Regions from separate parts of the Noviherbaspirillum sp. UKPF54 genome, predicted to be linked through region 3. Evidence: predicted binding sites of a transcription regulator. Region 3 holds the regulator's gene; each other region holds the start of a gene.

Region 1 (5,978 bases), 260 kb from region 3:
GCGCAGCGCCTTCGCATACGCATGGCCGGACGGCATGCCGAGGTCCTGCCATACCGCCGGCAAGTCTTCCTTCTTCACGCCGAGCAGATCGATACGCTGGCCTCCGGTGACCTTCACCGTCGGGATGTGGTACTTGTCGACCACGTCTGCGATGCGGCGCAACTCGGAGGCATTGGTCTCGCCGCCCCACATGCGCGGGATCACGGAATAGGTGCCGTCCTTCTGGATGTTGGCGTGCGCGCGCTCGTTGATGAAGCGCGACTGCGGATCGTCCTTCGCCTCGTGCGGCCAGGTCGAGATCAGGTAATAGTTCAAGGCGGGACGGCAGGTCGCGCACCCGTTCGGAGTGCGCCATTCCATGAATTTCATGGTGTCGGCGATCGTCAGCAGCTTGTTGACCCTGATCGCATCGCGCACTTCCTGGTGCGTGTAGTCGGTGCAGCCGCACAGCGGCTTGGCCTTGGTCGACACCGAGTAGTCGCCGACGGTCGCCATGATGATCTGCTCGACCAGGCCGGTGCAGGACCCGCAGGAAGCCGACGCCTTGGTGTGCTTGCGCACGTCTTCCAGCGTGAACAAGCCCTTTTCCTTGATCGCCTTGACGATGGTGCCCTTGCATACGCCGTTGCAGCCGCACACCTCGGCCTCGTCCGGCATTGCCGCCGCCCGCGTGTGACCCTCGTGCCCGGCGTCGCCGGGACGCCCTGTGTTGGATTCGCCGAACATGAGCGTGTCGCGCATCTCGCCGATGCTCTTGCCCTCGCGCAGCAGCTTGAAATACCAGCCGCCGTCCACCGTGTCGCCGTACAGGCAGGCGCCGACCAGCTTGTCGTCCTTGATCACCAGCTTCTTGTACACGCCGCCGATCGGGTCGGACAGCACGATCTCCTCGACGCCCTCGCCGCCCATGAATTCGCCGGCCGAAAACAGGTCGATGCCGGTGACCTTGAGCTTGGTGGAGGTGACGGAGCCCTGATAGCGGCCGATGCCGAAGTTGGCCAGATGATTGGCGCATACCTTGGCCATCTCGAATAGCGGCGCCACCAGCCCGTAGGCTGTGCCGCGATGGTTCACGCACTCGCCCACCGCGTAGATGCGCGGGTCGAAGGTCTGCATGGTGTCGTTGACGACGATGCCCCTGTTGCAATACAGACCGGCCGATTCGGCCAGCGTCGTGTTGGGGCGGATACCCACGGCCATCACGACCAGCTGCGCCGGCACTTCGAGGCCGTCGGCAAAGCGGATCGCCTGCACATGGCCATCCTCGTCGCCGACGAGCTCCTTCGTATTCTTATCGAGCAGGAATTTCAGGCCGCGGTCTTCCAGCGACTTCTGCAGCATCTTGCCAGCGGCCGGGTCAAGCTGGCGCTCCATCAGCCAGGCCGGCAGGTGTACCACGGTCACATCCATGCCGCGCTGCTTCAAGCCGTTGGCCGCTTCCAGTCCCAGGAGGCCGCCGCCGATCACGACCGCGTGCCTGTGCACCGTGGCCGCCTCGATCATCGCGTTGGTGTCCTGGATGTCGCGATAGGAGATCACGCCCTTCAGGTCCTTGCCCGGCACCGGCAGGATGAATGGATTGGAGCCGGTGGCCAGCAGCAGGCGGTCGTATTCCGCGACCGTGCCGTCTTCGGCGACGACCTGGCGCCGGACGCGGTCGATCTTGACGATCTTCTTGCCGAGATGGAGCGTGATGTTGTTTTCCTGGTACCAGTCGACATCGTTCAACATGATGTCCTTGATGGTCTGCTCGCCGGCCAGGACGGGCGACAGCAGGATGCGGTTGTAGTTCGCATACGGCTCGGCGCCGAACACCGTGATGTCGTACACGTCCGGCGCGATCTTCAGCAGTTCATCGAGCGTGCGCGCGCCGGCCATGCCGTTGCCGACCATGACCAATTTCAGCTTCTTCATTAAAGCTCCCTTCATTCCAGCTTCGCCATTAAAGCCATTTCAGAAAACATCCCTGCATCTGATTAGCAAAAGCGGTGCCAGTCGATTCGCCGGGTGAATGCACTGAATTGAAGAGAAATCCGCACTGCGGCGGTGCGCCTTTTCGGCGCGTCCGGCGCGATGCACAAGGGCGATACGCGCACATGCACGCAATCGCTGCGCAACATCGAATGGCATGGCGATTGCATAAGAGGACGCGACTTCAATATCGGATGCAAAGGAGCCTCATGAAAACGTCGTTCTGGAAGGCGGGCCATACACCGACCCTGCTCGCCGCCTTTTTCTATTTCGATCTGAGCTTCATGGTCTGGGTGCTGCTCGGGCCATTGGCGGTGCAGATCTCGCGAGACCTCGGGCTCAGCCCGGCGCAAAAGGGCTTGATGGTGGCCACGCCGCTGCTGGCAGGAGCGCTGCTGCGCATCGTCATGGGCGTGCTGGTGGACCACCTGAAGCCGAAGAAGGCCGGCGCCATCGGCCAGGTCGTCGTGATCGCCGCGCTGCTCTGGGCCTGGCTCGGGCAGCTGAACAGCTACGATGCGATGCTCTCGCTCGGCATCCTGCTGGGTGTGGCCGGCGCCGCATTCGCGGTCGCGCTGCCGCTGGCGTCGCGCTGGTATCCGCCGGAGCACCAGGGTACGGCGCTCGGCATCGCCGGCGCGGGCAACTCCGGCACCGCGTTCGCCGCCTTGTTCGCGCCGTCGCTGGCGATCGCGTTCGGCTGGCAGAACGTGTTCGGCCTGTGCCTGATCCCGCTTGGCGTCGCGTTCCTCGTCTACATGGTCTTCGCCAAGGATGCGCCGGCCGCACCGCCGGCCAAAGCCCTGGTCGAATACCTGCACGTCCTGAAGGACAAGGATGCGTGGTGGTTCATGTTCTTCTACAGCGTGACCTTCGGCGGCTTCTCCGGCCTGGCGTCGTCGCTGACGATCTACTTCAACAGCCAGTACGGCCTGTCGCCGGTGACCGCCGGCTATTTCACCGCCGCCTGCGTGTTCGCGGGCTCCATGGTGCGCCCGCTGGGCGGCATCATCGCCGACCGCATCGGCGGCATCAGGACGCTGTCGATCATGTACGTGCTGGCCGCAGGCTTCCTGTTCATCGCCAGCTTCGGCATGCCGTCGTATCTCGCCGCGCTCGCGGTGTTCGTGGTGGCGATGCTGGCGCTGGGCACCGGCAACGGCGCGGTCTTCCAGCTGGTGCCGCAGCGCTTCCGCAAGGAAATCGGCGTGATGACCGGCCTGGTCGGCATGGCCGGCGGCGTCGGCGGCTTTTACCTGGCGTCCAGCCTCGGCTACTCGAAGCAGCTCACCGGCAGCTACCAGCTCGGCCTGACGCTGTTTTCCTCGCTGGCGATCCTGGCGCTGCTCGGCCTGACCATGGTCAAGACGCGCTGGCGCACCACCTGGGGCAGCGCGGCGATGACGGTCGCGAAGATCTAGAATCGCTGCATTGCCCCCGGTTACGCATAAGCCATGTCCCTGTCCGTCGCCACCGGCCATGCCACCTTCACCGGCCTTCGCGAACGCAACGAAGACTTCGTCGGCATGGTCACGCCCGACGAGCCGGAGCTGTCGGCCAAGGGCCTGATCGCGGCCATCGCCGACGGCGTGTCCGGCAACGCCGGCGGGCGCGAGGCATCCGAGTACACGGTGCGCGGCCTGCTCGCCGACTATTACGCCACGCCCGATACCTGGCCGGTCACGCAGGCGCTCGACCGCGTGATCAAGGCAATCAACGGCTGGGTGCAAAGGCAGGGCTCGACGCGCGCGGAACTGGCGGGCATGGCGACCACGCTCACGGCCGTGGTGCTGCGCGGCGGCTTCTACTACTTCGCGCACGTGGGCGACACCCGGCTGTATCTGCTGCGCGAGGGAAGAATGGCGCGGCTGACCGTCGACCATGTGTGGGACCGGCCCGAAATGCAGCATGTTCTGACGCGCGCCGTCGGCCTCGATTCGCGCCTGGCGATCGATCACGGAATGGGCGAATCGCGGGCAGGCGACGTGTTCCTGCTGGCCTGCGACGGCGTGTGGGCCTGCCTGTCCGAACACGACATCGCTCGCCATCTGGAGGAAGTCGCCGCCGGCCGCGCCGCGCCCTCCCACACGGCCGACACGCTGGTGAAGGCGGCGCTGGCCGCCGGCTCCGGCGACAACTGCAGCGCGCTGATCCTGCGGGTGAATGCGCTGCCGGAGGAAAACCTGCGCGATACGCTGTCGGCCTCGCAGCAGCTGCCGCTGCCGCCCAGGCTCAAGGCCGGCCAGATCCTGGACGGCTATCACGTCGAAGCCGTGATTCATGCGTCGGCCGCGACGCTGCTGTACCGCGTGCTCGATCCGAAGTCACAGCGCCAGCTGGTGCTGAAGACGCTGCACCCGGATCGCGCCGGCGACGCGCAGGAGCGCTCGGCCTTCGCGTACGAGGAGTGGCTGGCGAAACGCGTGGTCGCGCGCTTTTTTCCGCAGGTGATCACGCCGGACCAGAAGAATTACCAGTACTACCTAAGCACCTGGCACGAGGGGCGGACCCTGCAGCAAGCGCTCGACGCCGGTGCCCATTTCACCGTGCCGGAAGCGATCGCGCTTGGATCGAAACTGGCACGCGCGATCGCCGCGCTGCACCGGCGCAGCATCCTCCATCGCGACATCAAGCCGGCCAACGTGCACCTCGGCGCGGACGGCGAGCTGCGCGTGCTCGACCTCGGCGTCGCGCGCTCCGGGCTGGAAGAAGACGAGATCAAGGCGCAGGAATGCACGCTGGCAGGCACGCCGTCTTTCCTTGCCCCGGAACAATTCGAGCACGCGCCGCCGTCGCGCCAGAGCGACGTGTACGCCGCCGGCGTCACCCTGTACGTCATGCTGACGCGCCGCTATCCGTACGGTGAGGTCGAGCCGTTCCAGCACCCGCGCTTCGGGGTCCCGACGCCGCCCAGCCGCTTCCGGCCGGATCTTCCGCTATGGCTGGAGAACGTGGTGCTCAAGGCGGTGGCGCGAGATCCCGCGGACCGCTTCGAGACAGCGGAAGAGTTGTTGCTGGCGCTGGAACGCGGCGCCGCCAACCCGACCGCGCCGCGCAGACCTGTGCCACTGGCCAAGAGAGATCCGGTTTCCCTGTGGCGCGCGGTGGCGGCGGCAGCGATCGTGATCAACCTGTTGCTGCTTTACCTGCTGGTCGTACGCTAGCTACATCCTGTGCGCGCAACTGATGCGCCGGCTGTCCTGCATCAGGTCCAGGAACTGCTCGCTGCGCATATGGATCAGAGCCTCGTGGTCGCCCGCCTCGAAATACACGTCGGGCTCATGCACCAGGCTCTCGTCCAGATAGGTGGGCATGCCGTAGGCCATGGCGACCGGCGGCAGCGCGCCCAGCTCGCAATCCTTGAACAGCTCGCGCACATCGTCCTCCGACGCCAGCTGCAGGCGCCGGCCGGTCTGCTTCCACAGATCCGTCAGGCTGAGATGCCGCGTCGACGGCAATACGGCCGCCGCATAACCGATGTCGTCTTCCAGGATCACGGTCTTGGCCAGGCGATCGCCGGGAATATGCGCCGCCTCCGCGGTAGCCATGCTGTTTGCCGTATGTGAATGGTGAAAGATTTCGTATTGCCCGGACTTGCTCTCCAAGCAACTTTCGAGAGTGGTTGAGATGGACATGATCTTCCTCCTGCGCTGCATCTCTTCACTATAGACGAGAATCGGAAAAATTCCGGAAAACCAGCCGCCCAGAAAAGTTCGGCGAAGGCCGCCGCCTTCGCCGCACGGCTTTTTATGCCGCGTCCCTGATCGCCGGGCGCGCCTGGCGGTGGTACAGGAATTCCAGCACCGAAGTGCGGTATTCGATGTACAGAGGATCATGCGCGAGCGCGACGCGGTCGCGCGGTCGCGGCAACCGCACGTCGAGGATGTCGCCTATCGTCGCGGCGGGACCGTTGGTCATCATCACGATGCGGTCGGATAGCAGCACCGCCTCGTCGACATCGTGCGTGACCATCACCACGGTCGAGCCGGTCTTGGCGACGATCTTGA
Region 2 (5,978 bases), 1.5 Mb from region 3:
CAGATCAGCGTCGACGATCTCGGGCTGCCTGCGATAAACCGGGAGGACAAGGTCATCAACCTGCGGCAGGTGCGGGACGAGGCGGAGTACATGGCGCTGGTGAGGTCGTTAGCGCGGGTGGACGGAAACATTGTGAAAGCGGCGGAACTGCTCGGCGTAAGCCGTCCGACGATCTACGATCTGATGAACCGCCACGGTCTCAAGTAAGCGCTCATCCCTTCAAAACAGCTCCCCCGTTCCGGACGGGGTGTCGCTGCGCGCGCCGCCGAAGAGGCCTGCCTGGCCTGCGCAGAACATCGCACTCACTCGCCCTTTATGTCGGCGGATTTTACAAACTTCACGGCGCAAAACCTGTTTTTCCATCTCCCACATTCTTTCTCTATAAAAATCAGTCGTTTACATAACTGGCACAAGGATTGCGTAAGTGCATGTGAAGAGCAGCATTGCTGCATTCATTCACTCTAACAAGGAAAAATCAATGAAAAAATTGTTCGCCACCCTCGTTGGCGCCGGAGTACTTCTAGCAGCTTCCGCTCCGTCGTTCGCCACGCCCATGCTTCGCCTCACAAGTGACGGCTCAACAGTTACCGTTTCCGACAATCTCTCCGGCGACGCGGTGCCTCTGGCCGGGCAGGTCACCTATATCGGATCCGTCGGCAGCTTCGTCGCCAACGTGACGACCGGCACGACCAAACCGTTGATTGGCGACGCCAGCCACGCTGCATTCGACCTGAACTCGATTAACGTCACGAGCGGCACCGCCGGCAGCTTGAAACTGGAGTTCACCGAGACCGACTTCATCAGCAGCTATGACATTGTCGGATTCGTCTCGCAAATCGGCGGAACAATTAATAACCTTCCTGGCAGCAGTCTTGCTTACACGGTTTACGTCGACACTTCCAACACTGCATTCGGAACCGGCACCGAGGTCTACTCGGCGACATTCGGCTCGGGCGCATTCTCCGCTGCTTCGTTCAATCAAGTCGGATTAGGCCTGTCGACTCCGTATTCCATTACCATCGTGGCCAATCTCACTCATTCCGGGTCCGGCTCCAGCAGCTTCGATGCCCTCGTCCAGGTACCCGAGCCTGCGACCGTTGCCTTGTTCGGCGCGGGGCTACTCGCCATCGGCGGATTGCGCGGGCGCCGCCGCAAGGAGCATCAAGACACTGTAGCCTGAACGACTATTATTCTTGCCTGCCACCGTCGTGGCAGCAGTTGTAACCGGAAAGCGCCGCTTCCTGCCCGCAGGTTCAGCGGCGTTTGCGCATCGATTCGTACCTGGCTTCACTTACCCAAAATACCAGCAAGGCAATGCAGTCATAGGATCGATCCTCGTTCGCCTATTCAATGGCAAAGACGGGCGCTCCGACTACCCGAACTTATTCCAAAAATCGCCCTTCCACTGGCGATCAATGAAATCACAAGAAGCGAGTGTCGGATGGATTGACGTTTTCACGTCGGCGATGAATGCGAAGCAGACCTTCTCTCGCAGAGATCCGTGCTAGAGCGCACGAAATTCATGAAATGCGATGACGAGCCGAAGCGTGCTGCAACCCAAAAAGCACGGCGCGCCCAGACGCGCGCTAGTTGCGGTCGCGTTCAAATAAAAAAGGGCCGCCTTCCGGCGGCCCTGCGCTTCCACGCAGTCAGTTCATTTTGCGGTACGGCGACGGCGGATGGCGCCGATGCCGGTCAGGCCGATCCCCAGGAGGGCCAGCGACACCGGTTCTGGGACGCTCGTCGTCGGACGCTGCGCAATCGTGTAGTGCGAAACGTTATGCGAAGTGCTGCCGCCGCTCAGATTGAAAGGCGGTTCCGTAAACGGAGTGCTCCAGACGCCGGAGGAATAGGCTTCATTGAAGAGGAAGGCCGTCAGGTTGGTATCGGCGCCATCCTTGAAGACGATGATGTAGTCGTAATTGGCAAAATTGGCGTTGCTGATCGACCATGTACCCGTGGAACCGCCCGGCCCAACCTGCACGTTGCCATCGTTGGCCGTCCAGTCGGAGAAACCGAAGAAGCCGGCTGTATTGATGTTGGAAATGTTGGCGACGTTATTGTTATCTGGCGGTGAAATGTACTGGCAGGCGCTGACGGCAGTATTGGTTCCGGTCGAATCTTCGACCTTCGCCGTCGGGTTAGTAACGAAGTCGGCCGGACAGCTCACCAAAGCGGCATGCGCCACACTACTCAGCCCCAACGTCGCTGTCGCGAACACGGCGGCTGCAATGAAGCTATTTTTACGCATTGTTATTCCCTTTCAGTGTGAATTCTAGGTGTCGACAAGCCCCCGCTGTTTGGCTTGTACGCATAGCTATGCACGATTTAGGCCATCTCCCTAAATCTCTGATTTGAAAAAGAATTTTCAAAAATGCCGGCCTAGCGCCCGCCGTGCTGTCAATTTGGTCGACAGCCATGACGGTCGCTGTTAGCTCCCCAGCCTCGCTCTACCGTATCGTCTATTCGGCATCTAATAAATACAGATGTCTAAAGAGGGGCCAATTAATTTGGCCTCCAATTTATTAAATTGGAAGCGCGCACGCGCCGCGACCCCGACTGGCTTGTTGACGTATGTCATCTCGACAACATTCCTTCCTGCCAGAATTAGCGCACGCATGGCGCTGCCATCATGACCAGCCGCGATGTGCCGCTTTGAACAAGCCCAAGGGTCTGGCAAATGGAAGAACTTAGTAATCAGGTGCTAAGCGCACTTAAGGGAGTATGGAAGTACCGTTGGTTGACGGCGGCACTGTGGTGGCTGGTGTTTACGCTAGGCGCGCTGATCATTTTCCTGCTTCCCGATACCTATCAGGCATCTGCACGCGTGTTCGTCGACACCCAGAGCGTCCTCAAGCCGCTGATGTCCAGCATGACGAGCATCCCCAACATCGAACAGCAGGTTTCGATCATGAACCGGACGCTGCTGAGCAGGCCGAACATCGAGCGTCTCATCAGAATGGCCGACCTAGATATCAAGGCAAAGAACAGCAAGGAATACGAGCAAATGGTGCTCGACCTGATGAACGACATCAAACTGGGCGGCACCAGCCGCGAAGATATATATACGATCACCTACAGCCATCGAAATCCGCGGCTGGCGAAGGATGTCGTGCAATCGCTGCTCACCATCTTCGTCGAAGGAAGTTTCGGAGACAAGAAGCAGGATTCGCAAAAGGCGGTGGCATTCATCGACGAACAGATCAAGTCCTACGAGACGAAGCTAGCGGCCGCCGAAAACGCTCTCAAGGAGTTCAAGATCCGGAATGCGGGAATTCTTCCCGGCGAAGGCGTCACCTATACCACGAAGCTGGATCAGCTCGCGGACGCGTTGCAGCAGGCAAGGCTGGAGTTGCGCGAGGCGGAGCAAACCCGCAATGCATTAAGAAAGCAGATGGCCGGCGAGGAACCGGTCCTGCTGGTAGATCAGAATGCGACAACTTCGACGCAGTCCGAAATCGATACCCGGCTGCAGGGTCTGTACAAGAACCTCGATTCCCTCCAGATGCAGTTCACCGACCGGCACCCAGACATCATCTCCATCAAGCGGCTGATCGCCCAGCTGGAGGAACGCAAGGCGCAGGAAGCCGGACAGCGCAAGGAAAAACCGTCGGCGCGTCCCAACTACAGTCCGATGCTACAGCAACTCGCTGCATCGCTTGCCGAGGCGGAGGCCAGCGTGGCGGCATTGACGGCGCGCGTCGACGAGTATTCGGCTAGGTACGCCAAGCTCAAGGCCATGGTCAACGCGGTACCGGAAGTGGAGGCGCAACTCGCGCAGCTCAACCGCGACTATCAAGTCAACAAGGACAACTACGAAAAACTGATCGGGCGCCGGGAAGCCGCAAAACTGTCGGAAGAATTGACATCGACCGGAATGATCAAGTTCCGCATCATCGATCCACCAATCGTTCCGCAAAAGCCGACCGGCCCGAACCGCTTGCGCCTGTTGTCGCTGCTGCTGGCGGCCTCGCTGATGGCCGGCATCGGCGGCAGCCTGATCATGAGCCAGATGCGTCCCGCATTCATGAGCTTAGCCACGCTGCGTCAGACGACCGACCTTCCACTGCTCGGCGCGGTCTCCATGAACTGGACGCCGGCCCAGCGAGCGCGCGAAACACGCGCCGCCTATCTCCTGGGGCTACTCTTCCTCGGACTCTTATTGTCCTATGCAGCGGCCGCGTTCAAAGCAGCCTAGAACCGCAAATTGACTCAGACAAGGGAAACCGATGAGCATTATCGAAAATGCCGCGCGCCGGCTTGAGCAGGTCAAGCAATCTCCATCCGTGCGTACTGATGCGCGCGCTGGCGAGCCCGCCAAGCAGACACCGGCACGACTGCCGAATCTGGCAAACGCGAATGCCCAGCCTGCAGGCCAGACCAGCGTCGCTCCCACTCCCCCTAAGCATCATGTGGAAATCGACCTCGAACGCCTACAGCAAATGGGGATGGTCGTTTCCAACGGCGAACGCAGTGCAGTCGCCGAGGAATTTCGCGTCATCAAGCGGCCTCTGCTGCGCACCGCGGCCGCTCCGTCCAGAGGGGGCGCTGGCAACCCACGCAACCCGGCCAACCTGATCATGGTCACGAGCAGTCTGCCCGGCGAAGGCAAGACTTTCTGCGCGATCAATCTCGCAATGAGCATTGCGACAGAAAAGGATTACACCGTGCTTCTGGTGGATGCCGATGTCGCCCGCCCGTCGATTCCGAAAGCACTGGGCATCAGCGCCGAGATAGGCATGATGGATATCCTGTGCGGCGATCGAAAGGATATCGCGGACGTGCTCGTTCATACCAACGTCCCCTCGCTCAGTCTTATCACAGCAGGCAAGGGCCATCGCTATACCACCGAATTGCTTGCCAGCCAGGACATGGCGACGATGGTTGCGGAGCTCGCCAGACGTTATCCAGACCGGATTGTGATTTTCGATTCCCCCCCTTTGCTGGCAACAACCGAAGCACAGGTACTGGCAATGCACATGGGACAAATCGTCGTCGTCGTCGAGGCGGAGCGTACGACGCAGAGCCAGCTCCAGGAAGCATTGCGCCATCTTGACGGATGCCCGAACGTCAGTTTGCTGTATAACAAGGCTCGCCGGTTTTCGACCGAAACCGCATATGGATATTACTGACGCCGCGCCCCGCAGGAAGGAGCCTTTCGGCATTCCCTGCCGGCGACTGTTGCCGGCGGCGTCGGCCGTCGCCCTGCTTTCCATGCAATCCGTCCATGCGGCAGAATGGAGCGTCGCGCCGAGCGTCGGCTTGCGCGAGACCTACAGTTCCAATATTGCGCTGGCACCTGACGCAACGGCCAGAAGCGAATGGGTGACCGAACTGGCACCGCGCATCGCGCTTTCCGCCAGCGGCGTGCGCTTCAAATTCAACGCCGACTACGCGTTACGCTACCTCGATTATCACGGGGGTGGAACGTCGTCCGAAGTCCAGCACAATGTCAACGCCAATGCATCTGGCGAGTTCGTCAAGGACCTGCTGTTCGTCGATGCAATTGCCAATATATCCCAGCAGCGAATTTCCGCATTCGGGCCACAATCGATCGACTATGTGAATTTGACCGGGAATCGCACAGAGGTGCAGACCTATGGGATCAGTCCCTACCTGCGCCATGACATTGGTAGATTCGCAGCAGCTGAACTTCGGTATACCGCGGAAAAAAAGAAAGCCGACGACCCCAACCTGCTCGATTCAGATGTGCGACGCACCCTGTTCGACATTGGCAGCGGGAACCGCCTGCGCACCTGGGGCTGGGGCTTCGAGTTCGACCGGCAACGCATCGACTACCGGCTGGCACCGGAAACCGAGTTATCGCGTTATACCGCAAGGCTGCAATATGAAATCACGCCCCGCATTTTCCTCAAGACGACGGCGGGATACGAAGACAACAACTACCTCTATATCGGCGAGAAACCAAGCGGCAAGCTATGGTCAGCCGGATTATCCTGGCTCCCGTCGCAGTCGAC
Region 3 (5,978 bases):
GTCACGCACATCATCAGCGGCGAGCGCTTGTTCATCACCGCCAGCGTTTTTTGCGCGAACGGATCGACATCGCTTGCCAGCGAGGCGGCAATCGACACGACGTCGTCGTGTGCGAAATGGCGATCGATCAGCGCGCGTTGCTCAGCCAGCATACTGGTCGCCGGAACGACCGTGTCAGCCTGCATGGCAAACGAGCGGATCGTCGCGCGAACGTCGTCGCCGTTATCGGATGCGATCAGCTCCAGCAGGGCGGGCAGGCGGGCGGATGGCACATAGACATCCGCCAGGCCGGCGTACAGCGCATCGGCGGCACCAATGATTTCACCGGTGACGCCGAGATAGGCGCCAATCTGCCCTGGTGCACGCGACAGAAAGAAGCTGCCGCCCACATCGGGGAACAGGCCGATATTCACTTCCGGCATCGCCATCTTGGTACGCTCGGTTACCACGCGCAGGCGGTTGCCCGGGCCGGCCTGCGAGATTCCCATGCCGCCGCCCATCACGATGCCGTCCATGATGGCGATATACGGTTTTGGATAGTGGTGGATCAGGTGGTTGAGCGCATATTCTTCCGTGAAAAAATCTTCCAGCAGGGCGCTGCCGCCCTGCGGCGTTCTGGTGCCGGCGTCATGAAAGAAGCGGATGTCGCCGCCGGCGCAAAATGCACGCTCGCTCGTGCTGCGGATGACGACAGCACGCACCTCGGGGTCGCTGCGCCACCCCAGCAGGGTGGCGGTCAGCGCGCGCACCATTTGCAGCGACAATGAATTGAGCGCCTTGGGGCGGTCGAGCGTCAGAAAGCCGGTGCGATTCTGGATGCTGGTCTGGATATGGTCGGACATGGAAGCGGAAGGAGGTCGACGGGAAAGCGGTATTTTATCGGGATCGGCGGGGGCGGGACTGTCGTCGGAAGGACAGTGGCTGCAATAAAAAAGGACGCATCGCTGCGTCCTTTCTGTCGCCGGTCTGGCCGGCCTTGCCGCCGTGTCAGGCGGCGCTTTGGGTTTCCGGAATGCGCTTGATCGCTTCGTGCTGGTGATCCTGGATCTTGTCCTTGTGCTTCAAGACTTGACGGTCCAGCTTGTCGGTCATCAGGTCGATGGCGGCGTACAGGTCCTCGTGGATGCTCTCGACGTGGATGACGTTTCCGCGCATGTGCAAGTTGATTTCGGCCTTTTGGCGCCGTTCTTTTTCCGATAGCTTCTGGACTGACAGGATGACCGTGACATCAATGACATTATCGAAATGACGTCTGATGCGTTCCAGTTTGGTTTGTACGTAGTCGCGGATGGGTTGCGTCAGTTCGAGATGATGTCCACTGATTTTCAGATTCATACAGCGCTCCTATGGATGGTGTCGCCGGAGGTTCGCAACGTGCCCCGTTCGATCGTCGCGTAGACGTGAGGGCTACGCAGGAACACGGCAACAGAAACAACACTCACTACACGATGACTACAAGGATTTGCGCAGATTGACTGGAGGGATTTTCAGAGCTTCGCGGTACTTCGCGACTGTGCGACGCGCAACGACCATGCCCTGTTCACCCAACATATCCGCTATTTTGCTATCAGAGAATGGGTTCTTGGGGTCTTCAGCTCCTATCAATTGTTTGATCAGTGCCCGTATCGCGGTCGACGAAGCTTCGCCCCCGGCTTCGGTCGCGACGTGGCTACCGAAGAAGTACTTCAACTCAAACATGCCATGCGGGGTCAGCATATATTTTTGAGTTGTTACACGTGAGATAGTACTTTCGTGTAAACCCAGTGTATCAGCTATTTCACGCAAGACAAGGGGGCGCATCGCGACTGCGCCATGCGAGAAGAAATTTCTTTGCCGATCAACAATCGCTTGTGCAACGCGCAAGATCGTGTCGAAGCGCTGCCGCATGTTCTTGATCAGCCACTTGGCTTCCTGCAGCTGCGCGGTCAGTGAACCCTCACCCTTGCTCTGCTTGAGGATATTCGCGTACAGCGCATTGACGCGCAGGCGGGGCATGACATCGTGATTGAGCATCACTTGCCAGCCGTTCTTTGCTTTTTTGACAATTACATCCGGCACGACATAGTCCGATGCATCGGACGCGAACATGGCGCCGGGATGCGGATTGCAGCGGCGGATCACCGCATGCGCTTCACGCAAGTCTTCGTCGTCGCAATCGAGCGCCTTCTTGAGCTTGTTGAAGTCGCGTTGCGCAAACAGCGCGAGATGGTTTTCGACTATCTCCAGCGCTCTCCTGCGCGTCACCAGCGGCACTTTCGGAAAGCGTGCGATCTGGATCGCCAGGCACTCGGACGCATTGCGCGCCCCGACGCCGGCCGGTTCGAAGCTTTGCACCAGCTTCAGTGCGACCTGCAGCTCTTCCAGTTCGATTTCCAGCTCGGCCGGCAGGCGAGCATGGATTTCCTCCAGCGGCTCTTCCAGGTAGCCGTTGTCGTCCAGCGCGTCGATGATCAGTTCGACCAGTGCGCGGTCGCGCTGGCTGTGCACGGTCACGCGCATCTGTTCCAGCAGGTGTTCGCGCAGGGTGGTTTCGTGCGCTTCCAGCTGCGGGCGCGCATCGTCGTCCTCCGGCGCCTTCGAGGTGCGCGCAACGTCGTCGAAGCTCCATTCGCCCTCGGCCGACGACGCTGCTTCACCGCCTTCGGGCGGGCTATCGAATCCGCCTTCGCCTTCGTCCGAGGCCGCCGGCGCGCTCGCTTCCGGTGCCGCGGTGTCGGCGCTGCCGTTGCCGGGCGTGATGGCGCCGTCGGCCAGCAGGCGCACCGAATGATCGAGCGGGTCGTCGACCCGTTCCAGCATCGGATTGTCGGACAGGATCTGCTCCAGCTCCTGATGCAGCTCGAGCGTGGATAGCTGCAGTAACCGGATCGATTGCTGCAACTGCGGCGTGAGCGCCAGATGTTGCGAGACGCGAAGTTGGAGAGTCTGTTTCATACCTGTTTGGTTGCTTCCTCACATCCGGAAGTGTTCGCCCAAATACACGCGGCGCACCGACTCGTTGGCAATGATGTCGTCGGGGCGGCCGCTGGCTAAAACCGCGCCTTGGTTAATGATGTATGCCCTGTCGCAGATGCCGAGCGTTTCGCGCACGTTGTGGTCGGTGATCAGCACACCGATGCCGCGCTCCTTCAGGAAGCGCACGATGCGCTGGATCTCGATCACGGCGATCGGATCGACACCCGCGAACGGTTCGTCCAGCAGCACGAAGCGCGGGCTGGTGGCCAGCGCGCGTGCGATTTCCACCCGTCGGCGTTCGCCGCCCGACAGCGACAACGCCTGGTTGTCGCGCAACTTCTCGATCTGCAGTTCGGCCAAGAGAGTATTCAGGCGCTTTTCGATGGTCGCGCGCGGCAGCGGCTTGTCGTTCTCACGCTGCAATTCCAGCACTGCCCGGATATTGTCCGCCACCGTCAGCTTGCGGAACACCGAGGCTTCCTGCGGCAGGTACGACAGGCCGAGCATGGCGCGCCGATGAATCGGCAGGCGCGAAATCGCCGAGCCGTTCAGATCGATTTCGCCCGCGTCCGAAGGCACGAGCCCGACGATCATGTAAAACGATGTGGTCTTGCCGGCGCCATTGGGACCGAGCAGGCCGACCACTTCGCCGCTGGCGACGTCAAGCGAGACGTCACGCACGACCTGGCGCGTGCCGTAGCTCTTTTGCAAACCGCGTACAACCAAGGTGCTCGTCATGTCATTTGCCCTGCGATTCGGTGCGCGGCTGGATGACGGCCTTGATGCGTCCGCCGCCCGGCTTGCTTTCTCCGGTCGGCGTATTGTTCACCGTGTAAAACTCGGCGCGGCTGTCATACGAAATGAATTCGCCCTCGACTTCGTCGGTCGGCCTGGTGCCCTCCAGCCGCCGCAGTTTCGCCTTCGAGAACAGCCGGACCATTTCGGACTTGCCGTCGTATTCGATGCGTTCGGCCTGTCCTTCCACCCACTGATTGTCGTTGCCATCGCGCTTCTGACGGAAGGTGGCAAGCCCGCCGGCGGGCGCGAGCAAGGTGGCATGCTGATAGCCGGCCGGATCCTGCGTCACGATCAGCTTGTACGCTTTCATGATCAGGGTGCCGCGCGTGAGGATGACGTTGCCGGTAAATGTGTTGACCTGTTTCACATCGTCATACAACATCTGATCGGCTTCGACATTGGTCGGCTTGTCGGAATCGGCCTTCTCGGCATGCGCGCTGTATGCAATGGCAGTACTGAGCATGAATAGCAGCAAGAAGAAACGTGTCATGAAAACTCTCGAGTGAATCAAGTTATACCTGAATTAGTGCGCCGGGGCTTGATACGTGCCATGGACATTGCTCGCCAGTCTGAACTCGCGCGTCGCATTATTGGCAAACATGCCGGTGCCGTTCAGTACTGACTGGCCGTAATTGATTTGGACCGGCTTGTCGGTCTGCATCACATCATCGTCAGGCAAGACCAGCAGATATTCCGACGTCATGTGCATATGCACGCTGTCTTGCGATGCCGGCCGATCCATGTGGACGTTGTCGTACAAATGCACCTGGCTGCTGTCGCTGTTGACATGCGCGCGCGCCGAACGCATCGTCGTCGGCGCCGGGCCATTGCCCACGCTGACGACCACGGGATGCCGGATATCGTAGGAATCGTCCTGCGGATTGTGCGTCAGCCGTTCGCCCGAGAAGTGGTACTGGACCTTGCCGTCGCGCGCGAGTTTGACGTAATTGAAATTTTCAACGTAGAAATCCGGCTCCGTCCTCGCCGCGCCGGGGCCGGTATCGCCGCTGTCGCGCCGCATGACTTCCAGCAGCCAGAAGCTGCCGAGCGCCAGTGCGATCATCGGCACCAGGATGGCGGCGACACGGAAAGGGCGGGCCTTGCCGTTCATTGCAGATACGGCGCCAGTGCCGTCTCGTAGTTGCCCTGGGCGCGCAGGATAAAGTCGCACAATTCGCGCGCCGCTCCGCGTCCTCCGGCGGCTTGCGTGACATGATGCACGCGCGAGCGCACTTCCGGATGCGCGTTCGGCACGCTGGCGGCAAATCCGACCCGCGTCAGGACCGGCAAATCGATCACATCGTCGCCGATGAAGCCGCAATGTTCCGCCGCAATGGCGGTGTGCTCCAGTAACTGCCGGAATGCGGCGAGCTTGTCGTGCACGCCTTGGAACAGGTGCCGGATGCCCAAGTCGGCCGCGCGCCGCGCCACGATATCGGATTTTCGGGCGCTGATGATGGCGGCGGCCACGCCGGATTGCTGCAGCAGCTTGATGCCGTGGCCGTCGAGTACGTTGAATGTCTTGATCACTTCACCGTCCGGGCCGTAATGCAGGCTGCCGTCGGTCAGGATGCCGTCGACATCGAAAATCATCAGCCGTACTTGCGCGGCTCTGGCGATGGCGTCTTCCATCAGATTACCTTGGCGCGGGTGAGGTCATGGATGTGCAGCGCGCCGACCAGCTTGCCGTCGGCGTCGGTGACCAGCATCTGGTTGATGCGGAACTGCTCCATCACGTCCACCGCTTCCACTGCGAGTTGATCGGGGCCAACCGTGCGCGGATTGGCATGCATCACGTCGGCCACCTTCAGCTTGCTGAAATCCTGCACCGATTCGATCAGACGGCGCAAGTCGCCGTCCGTGAAAATGCCGACGGCGCGGAACGCCTCGTCGACGACGGCCGTCATCGCCATGCCTTTCCGGGTTACCTCGAGCAATGCCGCCGGCAGAGGCGTATCGGGGGCCACCGCCGGAATCGCATCGCCGCGTCGCATGACATCGCGCACGTGCGTCAACAGGCGGCGCCCGAGCGCGCCGCCCGGGTGGGAGCGCGCAAAGTCTTCTTCGCGAAAACCACGCGCGTCGAGCAACGCCACGGCAAGCGCATCGCCCAGCGCCAGCGCGGCGGTTGTGCTGGCCGTCGGCGCCAGGTTGAGCGGGCAGGCTTCCTTGTCCACGCGTGCGTCCAGGTGGACATCGGCGAGCTTGGCCAGGCTCGATTGCGC

The links. Region 3 encodes sigma-54, which starts transcription at its own class of promoters, with help from an activator protein. Its sites were predicted from a motif close to TGGCANGNAANCTGCTTT; they were not measured.
Region 1: the regulator sigma-54 is predicted to act here: its motif matches at 1,977-1,994, upstream of nirB (nitrite reductase large subunit NirB).
Region 2: the regulator sigma-54 is predicted to act here: its motif matches at 2,319-2,336, upstream of FAY22_RS14075 (PEP-CTERM sorting domain-containing protein).

What each region holds. Positions count from the first base shown of each region.
Region 1 is NZ_CP040128.1:58,917-64,894, reverse strand. It holds gene nirB (nitrite reductase large subunit NirB) at 1-1,914, opposite strand, end outside; gene FAY22_RS00320 (NarK/NasA family nitrate transporter) at 2,181-3,392, shown strand; gene FAY22_RS00315 (bifunctional protein-serine/threonine kinase/phosphatase) at 3,426-5,135, shown strand; gene FAY22_RS00310 (aminoacyl-tRNA deacylase) at 5,136-5,606, opposite strand; gene FAY22_RS00305 (ABC transporter ATP-binding protein) at 5,719-5,978, opposite strand, start outside.
Region 2 is NZ_CP040128.1:3,057,511-3,063,488, forward strand. It holds gene prsR (PEP-CTERM-box response regulator transcription factor) at 1-207, shown strand, start outside; gene FAY22_RS14070 (PEP-CTERM sorting domain-containing protein) at 479-1,180, shown strand; gene FAY22_RS14075 (PEP-CTERM sorting domain-containing protein) at 1,655-2,251, opposite strand; gene FAY22_RS14080 (XrtA system polysaccharide chain length determinant) at 2,681-4,198, shown strand; gene FAY22_RS14085 (XrtA-associated tyrosine autokinase) at 4,230-5,132, shown strand; gene FAY22_RS14090 (TIGR03016 family PEP-CTERM system-associated outer membrane protein) at 5,215-5,978, shown strand, end outside.
Region 3 is NZ_CP040128.1:4,516,754-4,522,731, forward strand. It holds gene FAY22_RS20870 (enoyl-CoA hydratase/isomerase family protein) at 1-842, opposite strand, end outside; gene hpf (ribosome hibernation-promoting factor, HPF/YfiA family) at 988-1,335, opposite strand; gene FAY22_RS20880 (RNA polymerase factor sigma-54) at 1,453-2,934, opposite strand; gene lptB (LPS export ABC transporter ATP-binding protein) at 2,953-3,693, opposite strand; gene lptA (lipopolysaccharide transport periplasmic protein LptA) at 3,695-4,243, opposite strand; gene lptC (LPS export ABC transporter periplasmic protein LptC) at 4,277-4,864, opposite strand; gene FAY22_RS20900 (HAD family hydrolase) at 4,861-5,385, opposite strand; gene FAY22_RS20905 (SIS domain-containing protein) at 5,385-5,978, opposite strand, start outside.